One region of the Lactococcus sp. S64 genome, then DNA from elsewhere that is predicted to be linked to it. Evidence: riboswitches for the same ligand, from Rfam matches in the RefSeq annotation. Region 1 holds a riboswitch; the other holds the start of a gene.
What was found. A riboswitch is a leader RNA that binds a small molecule or an ion and turns the genes downstream of it on or off. The one in region 1 is predicted to bind lysine.
Positions count from the first base shown of each region.

Region 2: it holds a riboswitch for lysine, as region 1 does, so the genes downstream of both, dapA (4-hydroxy-tetrahydrodipicolinate synthase) here and IAE51_RS10675 (amino acid permease) in region 1, are expected to answer to the same signal.

Region 1 is NZ_JACVUQ010000011.1:55,256-61,704, reverse strand. Features, by position in the region: gene rpsR (30S ribosomal protein S18) at 155-400, opposite strand; gene IAE51_RS10690 (single-stranded DNA-binding protein) at 574-1,074, opposite strand; gene rpsF (30S ribosomal protein S6) at 1,104-1,397, opposite strand; gene IAE51_RS10680 (undecaprenyl-diphosphate phosphatase) at 1,589-2,443, opposite strand; lysine riboswitch at 2,626-2,808, shown strand; gene IAE51_RS10675 (amino acid permease) at 2,966-4,432, shown strand; gene dnaX (DNA polymerase III subunit gamma/tau) at 4,467-6,125, opposite strand; gene IAE51_RS10665 (phosphotransferase) at 6,174-6,449, opposite strand, start outside.
Region 2 is NZ_JACVUQ010000003.1:200,370-206,818, forward strand. Features, by position in the region: gene IAE51_RS05005 (MgtC/SapB family protein) at 21-692, shown strand; gene dapA (4-hydroxy-tetrahydrodipicolinate synthase) at 732-1,625, opposite strand; lysine riboswitch at 1,726-1,901, opposite strand; gene IAE51_RS05015 (NUDIX hydrolase) at 1,966-2,421, opposite strand; gene IAE51_RS05020 (aspartate-semialdehyde dehydrogenase) at 2,432-3,508, opposite strand; gene IAE51_RS05025 (MIP/aquaporin family protein) at 3,603-4,466, opposite strand; gene IAE51_RS05030 (hypothetical protein) at 4,838-5,092, opposite strand; gene tkt (transketolase) at 5,187-6,449, opposite strand, start outside.

The DNA.
Region 1 (6,449 bases):
CAAAAATACTTGATGAAGTTATCAATTTATTCTCTTTTTCTGACAAATTTCTGGTCAGTAAATTCGGACGGAACCGAGCATTCTGTCAGTAAATATCAACTCTATTTGTCAAATTTTTATACAAAAAAAGACTACCGAAGCAGCCTTTCATTTATTAGTTTTGGTCTTCAGCTACGAATGGAAGCAAAGCCATTACGCGCGCGCGTTTGATTGCGTTAACCACTTTACGTTGGTTTTTAGCAGATGTACCAGTCACGCGACGTGGCAAGATTTTACCACGTTCTGAGATGAAACGTTTCAAAAGTTCAGTGTCTTTGTAGTCAACGACTTCGATTTTGTTTGCAGCGATGAAGTCAACTTTTTTACGGCGTTTGAAGCCGCCACGACGTTGTTGTGCCATTTTATTTCTCCTTATATTATTTTTAGATGTCTGTTTAAAGTTTTCTTAGGATTACGACGTTATTATGAAAAGCCGATTCTGCTTTTCATAATAACTAGTAAGAGGGTTAGGAAATCCGCCATAGCGGTTTCCGTGAAATAATTAGGCGCTTTAGCGTCAATTATTTCACCCTATTAGAATGGAAGGTCATCATCCGAAATTTCCATCGGTGAGCTACCAAACGGATCAGCATCACGACCGAAATTCGGTGTTGCATTATTGTTATTCGTTTGTGGACGCGGAGTATTATTTGTAGATTGGCTAGGTGCAGAATATGAACCAGCAGAAGTTCCGCCTCCCATACCTTCACGAGCAGATCTACTTTCCAACATTTGGAAACTGTCAGCCACAACCTCAGTCACATAAACGCGTTGACCTTGTTGATTTTCATAGTTACGTGTTTGAATTCGACCAGTTACCCCAATCAAAGCTCCTTTTTTAGCCCAATTCGCCAAATTCTCAGCTTGTTGGCGCCAAATAACGCAGTTAATGAAATCAGCCTCACGTTCGCCATTCGCATTTTTAAATTGACGGTTTACAGCCAATGAAAATGTTGCGACAGCTTGATTTTGAGGGGTGTATCGAAGTTCAGGATCGCGAGTAATGCGTCCTACTAATACAACATTGTTAATCATGATGAACTTCTCCTTAGAAATGAAAGCTCTTAAGCTTCAACTTTAACGATCATATGACGAAGAATGTCAAGGTTGATCTTAGCAAGACGGTCAAATTCGCTCAAAGCTTCTGAAGTTGTTTCAGCTTCAAAAGTTGCGATGTGGTAGATACCTTCGCGGAAATCATTGATTTCGTAAGCAAGTTTACGTTTTTCCCAGTCTTTAGACTCAAGATTTGCAGCACCGTTGTCAGTCAAGATTCCATCGAAACGTTCAACGAGGGCAGCTTTTGCTTCTTCATCAATGTTTGGGCGAATAATATAAAGAATTTCGTATTTAGTCATTGATTTTTCCTCCTTTTGGACTAATGACGCAGGTTGAGTCCTGCGTAAGTTGTGAGTTTTTCCCACAGAGTTATATTCTATCACTTTTTTCTATTTTTAGCAAGAATACATTTAAACTTTCCCTCAGCAAAGAGAACTATTTTAAAATAAAAAATACCAACTAAAGAGAGTTGGCATAATTTATCTCATTCTCAGCCCAAGAAGGCTTTAAACATTGCATAAATAAGAAGGATAATCCCTAACACAATCCGATATTTCCCAAAGAAAGTAAAATCGTGTTTTTTCACATAATCGGTCAAGAACTTGATGGCAACCATTGATACCCCAAAGGCAACTATACAAGCTACTAACAAGACCCCAAATTGTTCAAAACTTAAAGAATTCCCATTTTTGAAAAAGTGAAGTATTTTGATGAAACTAGCCCCAAACATAACTGGAATACCCAAGAAAAAGGTAAATTCTGCGGCAACTTCACGACTTACACCAATTAATAAAGCACCGACAATTGTCGCACCTGAACGCGATGTCCCTGGAAGTAAAGAAAGCACTTGGAATAATCCAATATAAAGAGCGGCACGATAAGGTAAACGGTCAATATTCATTACGGAAAATTCATGGTTTGGTACCCACCGACGCTCAATGACAATAAATGCTACCCCATAAATAATTAACATGAAGGCAACAGGAACAAAATGGTAAAAATGTTTGTCCAACCAGTCATTAAGTGGTAAACCAATAATCGCTGCTGGTAAAGCCGCAATCAAAACTTTCAACCACAAACGCCAAGTTAATTGAATTTCACGTGGTGTTTTTTGTTTGTCAGCTGGATTTAACTTATTAAATGGATTCAGTTTATGAAAATAAAGAACAACAACTGACAAAATTGCTCCTAGCTGAATCACAACATCAAACATTTCTTTAAAAGCTGCTGATTGATTAAGACGAATAAATTCATCAGCAATAATCAAATGTCCTGTTGAGGAAATAGGTAACCACTCAGTGATTCCTTCAATAATACCTAAAATAATGGCACGAATAAAATCCATATTTTGCTCCTAGAAAATTTCAGTAAAAAGACTGATTTTTATTGACTGACATAGCAGTCCTATCCTCATAAGTATAACATAAATGACAAATGAATAAACTTACAAAGAAAGTGATTATTTGTAATTAATTTTACATTCTCTTCCTTGACATCATCTTAAAATTGCGCTAGAATTACAAATAACACATCGATAGAGGTCGCAACTGATATGAATCTACGCCGAGTTGGAGCACAACAAAGACGCGTATTTAGAGGAGGAGAGGTTGCCGAAAGAATTTTGTTGCTCAGCAAAGTTCTTGGGCTAGTGAGAAAAACTCACTAGACTGTCGCAAATGGTTAATAACCATGCGGAGGGCTATTCGTTCAAGAAAATTTTTAAAATTTTGTCGGACCTTTAGCAATCTATTCTATCTAGTAGGATTGCTTTTTTTGTTTTTCTCAGACTTTTCTAAACTAAACAGGAATAAGGTTGAGTCTGAGTCAAACAAGTCGGTGTAGAATAAATTTTATTAGGGAGAGAATTTTGGAAAATTCTTCAAACTCAACTACTGAGACGCAAGTAAAACGCGGCTTAAAATCACGTCATGTTTCCATGATTGCCCTTGGCGGAACAATCGGAACTGGATTGTTTCTGACTTCAGGCGATGTCATTCACACGGCAGGACCATTTGGTGCACTGACTGCCTATGTTCTTATCGGAGCAATGGTTTACTTCCTCATGACATCACTTGGTGAAATGGCCACTTATTTACCCACTTCTGGTTCTTTTTCAGACTATGGAACACGTTATGTTGACCCAGCTTTTGGTTTTGCTCTAGGTTGGAATTACTGGTTAAACTGGGCAATTACCGTAGCGGTTGATTTAACAGCCGTTGCCCTTTGTATCAAATTCTGGTTACCAGATGTTCCAAGTTGGATTTTTTCACTGATTGCCTTAATTATTGTCTTTGCAATCAATGCCTTATCAGTTAAAACTTTTGGCGAAACTGAATATTGGTTGTCAGCCATTAAAATTACTGTTGTTGTTTTATTCTTGATTATTGGTTTCTTATCTATTTTTGGAATTATGGGCGGTCATATTGACGTCGCTAAAAATCTTTCAGTTGGTAATCATGGTTTTGTCGGAGGACTTGGTAGTTTCACTACCGGCGGAGGGATTCTCGGCGTACTCTTAGTCGCTGGTTTCTCTTTCCAAGGAACAGAATTGCTCGGAATTACAGCTGGCGAAGCTGAAAATCCTGAAAAATCAATCCCTAAAGCTATGAACTCTATCTTCTGGCGTATTCTTGTCTTTTATATCTTATCTATCTTCGTGATGGCGGCTATCATTCCATTTACCGACCCCCACTTAGTTGGAGGAGATTCAGCTGCTCAAAGCCCTTTCACAATTGTATTTGAACGTGTTGGTCTCTCTATTGCAGCTTCTATCATGAACGCCGTTGTTTTAACTTCTGTCGTTTCAGCAGCAAACTCTGGAATGTATGCCTCTACTCGGATGCTTTATTCACTCGCTAAAGATGGTGGCGCACCAAAGATTTTCTCAAAAACTTCAAAAAACGGGATTCCTTTCATTGCTTTATTAGCTACAACTGCTGTTGCTTTACTCACATTCCTGACATCAATTTACGGAGTTAGCTTCTTTACATTCCTTGTCTCAGCCTCTGGTTTAACAGGATTTATTGCTTGGATTGGGATTGCAATTAGCCACTTCCGCTTCCGCCGCGCCTATGTCGCTCAAGGAAAAGATGTTAAAAAATTACCTTATCATGCAAAACTATTCCCATTTGGTCCAATCTTAGCCTTAATTATGACCGTTTTAGTCACACTCGGCCAAGACCCAATGCTTCTTTTTGGTAAAACTTGGGTGCAAGGTGTCATCATGTATGCCGCAATCCCACTCTTCTTCATCCTTTACTTGGGTTATAAATTTAAAAACAAAACGAAACTTATCCCCCTTAAAGAGGTTGATTTAAGTCGTCATAAAGATTAAAAAAAGTCGCTCAATGAGCGGCTTTTTTATTAGTTTAATCATTAATTTCAACTACTTTTTCACCAAAGAGTTCTTTAGCTAAGTTTACCGTTTCATCCGGCTCTTTTTCATCTTCTTCATCTTCCTGAACATTTTCAGATTTTAAATTAGAAACATATTCTGCTCGAACTTCTTGCCAGTCTTGTTCAGCAAGAGAGATAATTTCTGGCGCAAATCCAACAATTGAACTCAAGAGATTCCCACAAAAAAGTTGCAATTCTTCATTTTCACTGACTCTTTTAGCAAGATTCTCATGAGGAAAAGTCACCACAAGGAAATTTTCTGACGCAGCGACAGGGGCTGTATTATTAAGTAAAGCTCGGTCTGCCGGTTTAGTTACCGAAGCAACAAGTTCTGGCCACGCACTTAGAGCAGCTTTTCTAGCTTCATTTGTCGCCTCAGCCAAAGCTTTATAAATTAAATCTTTGTTAATTTGGCGTTTTTTAGATGCTATTGGTTTCGGACTGCCTTTAACTTTTTCTGTCAGTAAATTATTTTGTGAATCTGAATTTACCTGAATTTGACCAGCTGAAATTTGAGCTTTCAATTGATTAATTTCGGTTTTTAAAGTAGCAATTTCGGCTGTCAGCTGATTAGGGATTTCTCCTTGCGAAGCTGTCAGTAAATTATTTTGTCCAATTTCAGCCAAACGCATGGTCATGACGTCTGCCGCAATTTTTGTTTGAGTCGTTTCCTTTATCGTTTTCAAACTTTCAATTGCAACATCAATCCATGAAAAAATTTGACCCCGGTCATACTGAGAATTTTTATCCAAGAGTAAATCCCGAAGGTATGCTAATAAATCTTCCGTAAATCGAAGCATATTTTTTCCTTCAGCAAAAATCTTATCAAGTTCCGTCAGCGCTTTTGCTTCATCATGCTCAAAAAGTGCTGCAACATATGTTACTAAAGCATCTGCAGCAATCGACCCTGTGACAAGTAGTGCATCATTTTCTTCTAATTTTCCTGATGAAAACGATAAGGCTTGGTCTAATAAAGAGAGGGCATCACGCATTCCACCTTCAGCTGCTTTAGCAATAACATCGAGTGCTTTACCGTCGAATTCAAGTCCTTCATCAGCCATTATTTTTGCTAAATAAGTCCGAATATCTCCTGTTGTGATTGATTTAAAAGCAAAACGTTGAACACGCGAGATAATGGTTGCTGGAATTTTTTGTAATTCAGTAGTAGCCAGGACGAAAACAACATTTTCTGTAGGTTCTTCTAGTGTTTTCAAAAGTGCATTAAAAGCCCCTGTTGAAAGCATATGCACTTCATCAATAATATAAACCTTGTAAGTGGCTTGACTAGCTGCGTAAGTTGATTTATCTCGAATTTCTCGAATTTCGTCAACCCCATTATTTGATGCCGCATCAAGTTCAATGACATCATCTAAGCTTCCTTTGGTGATTGAGTCACAAATAAAGCAATTATTGCAGGGCTCTCCATCCACTTGATTAGGACAATTTATTGCCTTAGCAAAAATTTTAGCTGCTGAGGTTTTCCCTGTCCCTCTTGGACCAGAAAAAAGATAAGCATGTGAAATTTGATGATTGACAATCGCATTTTTTAATGTTGTTGCTACAACTTCTTGCCCCACCATTTCATCAAATCTTTGACTTCGATATTTTCTATATAATGCTTGATATGCCATTTTTCTCTTCCAATTTTTTACTTAGTATTCTTTTCATATCCGCTTGTTTCAATAGAAATCTTGCCCAAGACTATAGTTTAAGTCTTTTAAAATTTCAGTTGAAGCATCACGTGATTGAATCAATTCATCAATATCTTGTGATTGATAATTTCTGAGGGCCTGTCTGAGGGCGAACATTCTTGCTCGATTAATCGTTGCCTCATCTGCTTCGGTTGCCGCAAAAAATATTTTACGTGCTTTTTCATCAAAAATCGTCCAAGCAATTGCTAAATCAAAAGCTGGATCACCAATAACAGCTTTGTCAGTAATTTTGACGTTAACTAA
Region 2 (6,449 bases), on a different contig from region 1:
AATAACAAGGAGGAAATTTTATGCAGATTACTTTCTTAACACAACTTGATTGGTTAATTCGATTAATATTAGCTGGGGTATGTGGATATGCCATTGGTTATGAAAGAAATAGCCGTTCCAAAAATGCTGGCACACGTACTCATTTAATTGTTGCGTTGAGTGCTGCTTTAATGATTATTGTCTCAAAATATGGTTTTATGGACATCATCAGTACTCATGGAGTCAATCTTGATCCTTCCAGAATTGCGGCTCAAATTGTAAGTGGTATTGGCTTTTTAGGAGCTGGAATGATTTTTGTTCACAATCAATCCGTTAATGGATTGACTACTGCGGCTGGAATTTGGGCAACTTCTGGTATTGGGATGGCTATCGGTTCTGGATTATATTTTATAGGTATTGTAGCTACTTTACTTATTTTACTTTTTCAAATTATTTTACACCAAAATTATCGATGGATAAAATCAGCGACGAGCGATCATCTTATTCTTCAATTAGAAGATTTTGAAGGGCTTCAACTGTTGCAACAACAGCTGAAAGAGGAAGATGTCAAAATTCTTAGTATAAAAGTTGAAAAAAAATCAAATAATTCTTTAAAAACAGAGCTATATTTGAACTTACCAAAAGCTTATGAAGTCGCTTCGTTAATGAGTCTTTTGGAATCGAATGATAAGATTAAATCAATTGAATATTGACCTACTTTTATAAAGAAAAATACCCTAAAAGGGTATTTTTTAATTTCCAATTTTTTCAAGAATTATTTTACTTTCCTCAGTAGTACAAGCTACAAGTGGTAAACGTAAGCCACCAACTTCATATCCTTTTGCATTCAAAACCGTTTTGATTGGAGCCGGACTTGTGACACTAAAAAGTGCATTTATTTTGGGTAATATTTTTCTTTGGATAGCCGCTGCTTTTTGAATAGAGCCCTGGTCTATTTCTGCAAACATTTCAAAAAATTCTTGACCTAGGATATGACTGGCAACCGAGATTACACCCTGACCTCCCAAAGCTTTAGTGTGAAAAGCTAGCCCATCTTCTCCAGTATAAACTAAAAAGTCTTTGGGTAGCTTTTCAATGAGATAAGCCAGATTATCAGTATTTGTACATTCTTTGATGGCAATTACATTTTCCAGTTCTGCTAATCGTAAGATGGTCTCTACCTGAATTTCAGTGACCACCCTTCCTGGAATATTATACAAAATAATTGGCAAATCACTCGCAGTAGCAATGGCTTTAAAATGTTGATAAATTCCTTCTTGAGAAGGCTTGTTGTAATAAGGAGTCACTGCAAGTCCCGCATCGATGTAACCAAGTTCAGCAACTTCTTTGACAAATTCAACCGAATCACGTGTGTCATTAGTCCCAACACCTGCAATCAATGGAATACGGCCATCCACTATTTTATTAACCGCAGCAAAAATTGCCAATTCTTCATCATGAGTAAGAGTAGGCGATTCAGCCGTTGTTCCAGCTAAGATAAGGCCTTCCGTATGATTAGCAAGTAAATCCTCAATGAGCTTAGGAAATGCTCCAAAATTAATTTGGCCATTTTCTTTAAAAGGGGTCACTAGGGCCGTGATGATACGTGCATTTTGTAATTTTTCAATTGTTTCTTTTGCTGACATAATTTCTCCTTATGTGTGAGCTTACTGACAAGCTCTTGTCAAGAGGTCAAAAAGAACCTCTTTTTATGCAAAAGAGGTTCTCAAAAGTTCGTCAAAAATTATTTTGATTAGCTCCCCCTTCTGTCAGTACTGACAGAAAGACAGTCTGTAGGATTTAACCACACAGCCCAAGAAAAATTTTGTGACAATTTTTCTTTCGGCAAAGAACGCCGCCATCAGCTTCAGTGCGTTCACCGCTCCACTAACTTCTTCGTCTTCGCAACCTCTAATTTTGTTTGACCTATTATAGCATACTTTAGTAAACGAGGTCAAAAATTTTATTTTTATACAGTCTAGTTTATTATTCTTTCGCAATTAATTGGATGAAATCTTCGATAACACGGCGATTTGGCTCATGAATATTTTTTGGAATTTCTTTAAATTTAAACCATTTCAGCTCATCAACTTCACTCATTTGTGGTCTTAAACTCCCTGTGAAATCTCGACAAATATAATAAAGGCCTGGCATATAAACTTGGTCCATATTGGGATAAGTTATAAAACGGTCTTGTCCTGAATAAATTCCTAAAAGCTCAAGTTTACCTGCTTTTAGTCCCGTTTCTTCAAATAATTCTCGGCGAGCAGTTTCCTCAAGTTCTTCACCAACTTCTATGCCACCCGCATGTAAAGCCCAAGTTCCGTTATCTTTACGTTTTTGTAAGAGGATTTTTTCATCAGAATAGACAATAACGCCTGCTCCCAGATAAATCAAAAGCTCATGGCCAATTTTTTCACGAATTTTACTGATATAACTCATTTAACAGACCTTATTTCAGTTCAAATTTTAACTCATGAGTTGGTCTAACTAAGCCACGCTCATGTAGCGTTTCAGCGATTTGAACAGAATTCCAAGCTGCTCCTTTGAGTAAATTGTCAGAAACTACCCAAAGATGAATCCCATTTGCTGCATCCAAATCACGGCGAATACGACCCACAAAAGTTTCACGACGACCAACTGAATTAATGGCTTGTGGATAAATTTGATGAGCAACATCATCTTCTAAAACAGCTCCTGGGAATTCAGAAATCAAACGTTTAACCTCATCAATGTCTGCTACTTTTTTCGTTTCAACATAAACTGACTCAGAATGACCGTAAAGAACTGGAATTCTGACACAAGTTGCCGAAACCGCAATTGAATCATCTTCCATGATTTTCTTGGTTTCATTTGTCATTTTCATTTCTTCATAAGTATAATCGTTGTCAGTAAATACATCAATTTGTGCAAGCGCATTGTAAGCAATTGGATAATGTTTTTTATCTCCAGCAGACGGTAAAATTTCTGCTGACAATTCTGTCAGTGCTTTTCCACCAAGTGCTTCTTGGAGTTCACGATTTGTTTCATTAATTGCTGATTGACCCGCACCAGAGACCGCTTGATAAGTGCTGACAATTACTCGCTCAAGCCCATAAGCTTGACGAATCGGCTCTAAAGCAACCATCATTTGAATCGTTGAGCAATTAGGACAGGCAATTATTCCATTGTGTTTTTCCAAAGCATGTGCATTAACTTCTGGAACAACCAAGGGGACATTAGGGTTTTGACGGAAAAATGAGGTGTTATCTACGACAACAGCTCCAGCTTTTACAGCATAAGGGGCATATTTTTCTGATACTGAGCCTCCGGCTGAAAAAAGAGCAATATCAATACCTTCAAAACTATCCTCAGTCAATTCTTCTACAACAAGCTCTTGCCCCTTAAATTCAACAATTTTTCCTGCCGAACGTTTACTTGCAAGCGCACGTACGGTTTCTATAGGAAGTGTAGATTCTTCTAATTGTTCAAGCATACGTGTACCCACGGCACCAGTAACACCAACGACGGCGATATTATATTGTGTCATAATTGTCTGTCCTTTTCAGTAAATTATAATTATTATAGCGCTTTTAAGTTATAAGGGCAAGAAAAAATCTGCCTTTCGACAGAAATTTTTGTTTTTATTTAAACATAAGTTTAAAGACTGTAGCTGCTATTACTGCACCAACGATTGTGGCAACAACTGGAACCCAAGCGTACCACCATTTAGCGTCTTTATTTTCACCAACAACTGATTGTGGTAAGAAACTATAAACGATACGAGGACCAAGGTCACGTGCTGGATTCAATGCTGCACCAGTTGGTCCACCAAATGCTGTAACCAAACCAACAAACATTAAACCAATAGCAAGCGCACCAATCATTTTAGATGATGAAGCGCCTGAAACAGAAGCCCAAATTTGGCTTACTGTTGCATTCGCTGTAACATCAGCTCCTTGTTGTTGAGCGTAGCTTGTCATCCATTTGATTGATTCTGCACCAAAGAAGTTCGTTGTAAAACTGAGAATTCCGAAAACAAATACAAACATTCCGATTACTTCATTGATAAATCCGTTGAAAATTGCTTTTCCACGATTTGAACCATTATCCAAAGCGTTAGTTGTTGAAAAAGCGCCTAAAGAAATTGCTCCGTCATTAGTTTTAGCGAAGTATTCTTTATAAATCGCTACAACAAGTAATTGACCAATAATTGCACCAATAAGTTGTGCCAAAATATATTGTGCAACATGTGCCCAAGGGAAATAACCAGCTGAAGCGAGTCCAATTGTAATTGCTGGGTTAATATGTGCACCTGAAACATTTGCAAAAGCAAGTACAGGAACTAAAATCGCAATTCCGTATCCCCATGCAATTGCAAGACCACCCATGCCCTCATTTTTAGAGCCTTTGAGGGTTACCCCAGCAATTGTACCATTACCAAGCAAGACGAGAAGCATAGTTCCCAATCCCTCAGCAATATATTTTGTCATCCATGAAACATCCATGATAATTTCCTTTCTATTTTAAAAAATATATAAAGATGTTGACACTTCAATTTTATCATATTTTTCTTAACTCTTGCTAATAATAACATTGAAAATATGATTAACTCCTACAATAGATTGTTTTGAATTTTTTTCGGCATTGTATTCATCTGATTATAACAAGATTTTTTTATTAATTATTTTAATCGTTACGTAAAAAAAGCCCTCTTTCGAGGACTTTTAAAGGCACTAAAAGTGTGTCAAAAAGGTTCACACAATTTGACAAATACTCACGCTTCCTGCGCGGAAAACCCAATTTCCCAGTATTCCTTAGCTTCGAAATTCTACAAAGTAGAATTATTCGACTCATCGCATAGTTAAATTTTAACATATTATGCTAAATGAAACAAGAAGCCAATCAAAATTCCTACCGTTCCCACAAAACTAAGGATACAAATAGTAAATCCTATCGTAAAGTAATTCTGACCATATCCATTATAATGAACCCTTTTAGTTCTTTTCCCACGATAAATGATTAAAGATATTACTGACAGAACCGTCAGTAAATATTGGATTGGCTGATTTTGTCCATACATTAAGTTCAAAATTGAAGCTACTCCCACAATAATTGCAAGTAAAATCCCCATCTTAGTTCCTTTCTATTTTTTAATTAAAATTTACTGACAGACTTGTTTGTAATCAAAAGAGCTCTGACAAAAAATCAGAACTCCTTTTTCAATATTAGTCAAGCTCTTTGTATGCTTTAACTACATTTTCAGCAGTAAATCCGTAAGCCGGAAGAACGATATTTGCTGGTGCCGAAGCGCCCCAAGTATCTACTGTAACTGTTGCACCATCAAGTCCAACATATTTACCCCATCCGTAACTTGTACCAGCTTCAATCGCTAAACGACGTCTTACAGCTTTTGGTAAAATTTCTTCGCGATAAGCTGCTTCTTGTTCGTCAAAAATATTCATTGAAGGCATTGAAACGACACGAATGCCAGAACCCAAAGTCTTCTTAGCTTCAAGAGCTAATGCTACTTCTGAACCAGTCGCAATGATGATTCCTTCAAGTTTTCCTTCTTCTTTTGAAAGAATATAAGCTCCACGATTCAGACCTTCTTCAGCTAATTCGTAAGTATCAGGTAAAACTGGAAGATTTTGACGAGTCAAAATAAGTGCGGTTGGACGGCTTTTACTTGATGCAGCACGACGCCATGCAGCCACTACTTCATTTCCATCAGCTGGACGAATTACATCCAAATTAGGAATTGAGCGAACAGAAGCTAATTGTTCAACAGGTTCGTGAGTTGGACCATCTTCCCCAACAGCAATGGAATCATGTGTCCAAACATAAGTAACTGGTAAGCTTTGTAGAGCAGCCATCCGAACAGAAGGAAGCATGTAGTTTGAGAAGACGAAGAATGTTCCGCCATAGACACGAGTTCCACCATGCAAAGCAATCCCATTCATAATGGCTCCCATTGCAAATTCACGTACACCAAACCAAATATTACGTCCAGCATAGTTATCTGGCATGAAGTCTTCTTCAACTTTAACCATTGTATTATTTGAAGCCGAAAGGTCAGCAGACCCACCCCAAAGATTTGGCATTTGAGCTGATAATTCTTGGATAGCTTCTTGTGAAGTTACACGGCTGGCCTTGCTTGTTTCCATTTCATGCTTGGTCAAAGTAAGCTCTGGCGTTTCATTTTCAAAAGCTTTTGCGTATTGCTCAGCAAGCTCAGGGTATTTTTCAGAATAATCATCAAAAGTACTGCGCCATACTTGCTCCATCGCTTCACCACGCGCAACTGTCGTTTCTAAAAAGCGTTTTGATACTTCTTCAGGAACTGTAAATTCAGGATAATCCCAACCATATGCTTTCTTGGCAAATGCAACACCTTCAGCTCCAAGAGGAGCTCCGTGAACTGCTGAAGTTCCTTGTTTTTCGGCACCAAAACCAATGACTGTTTTAACTTCAATGATTGTTGGTTTAGA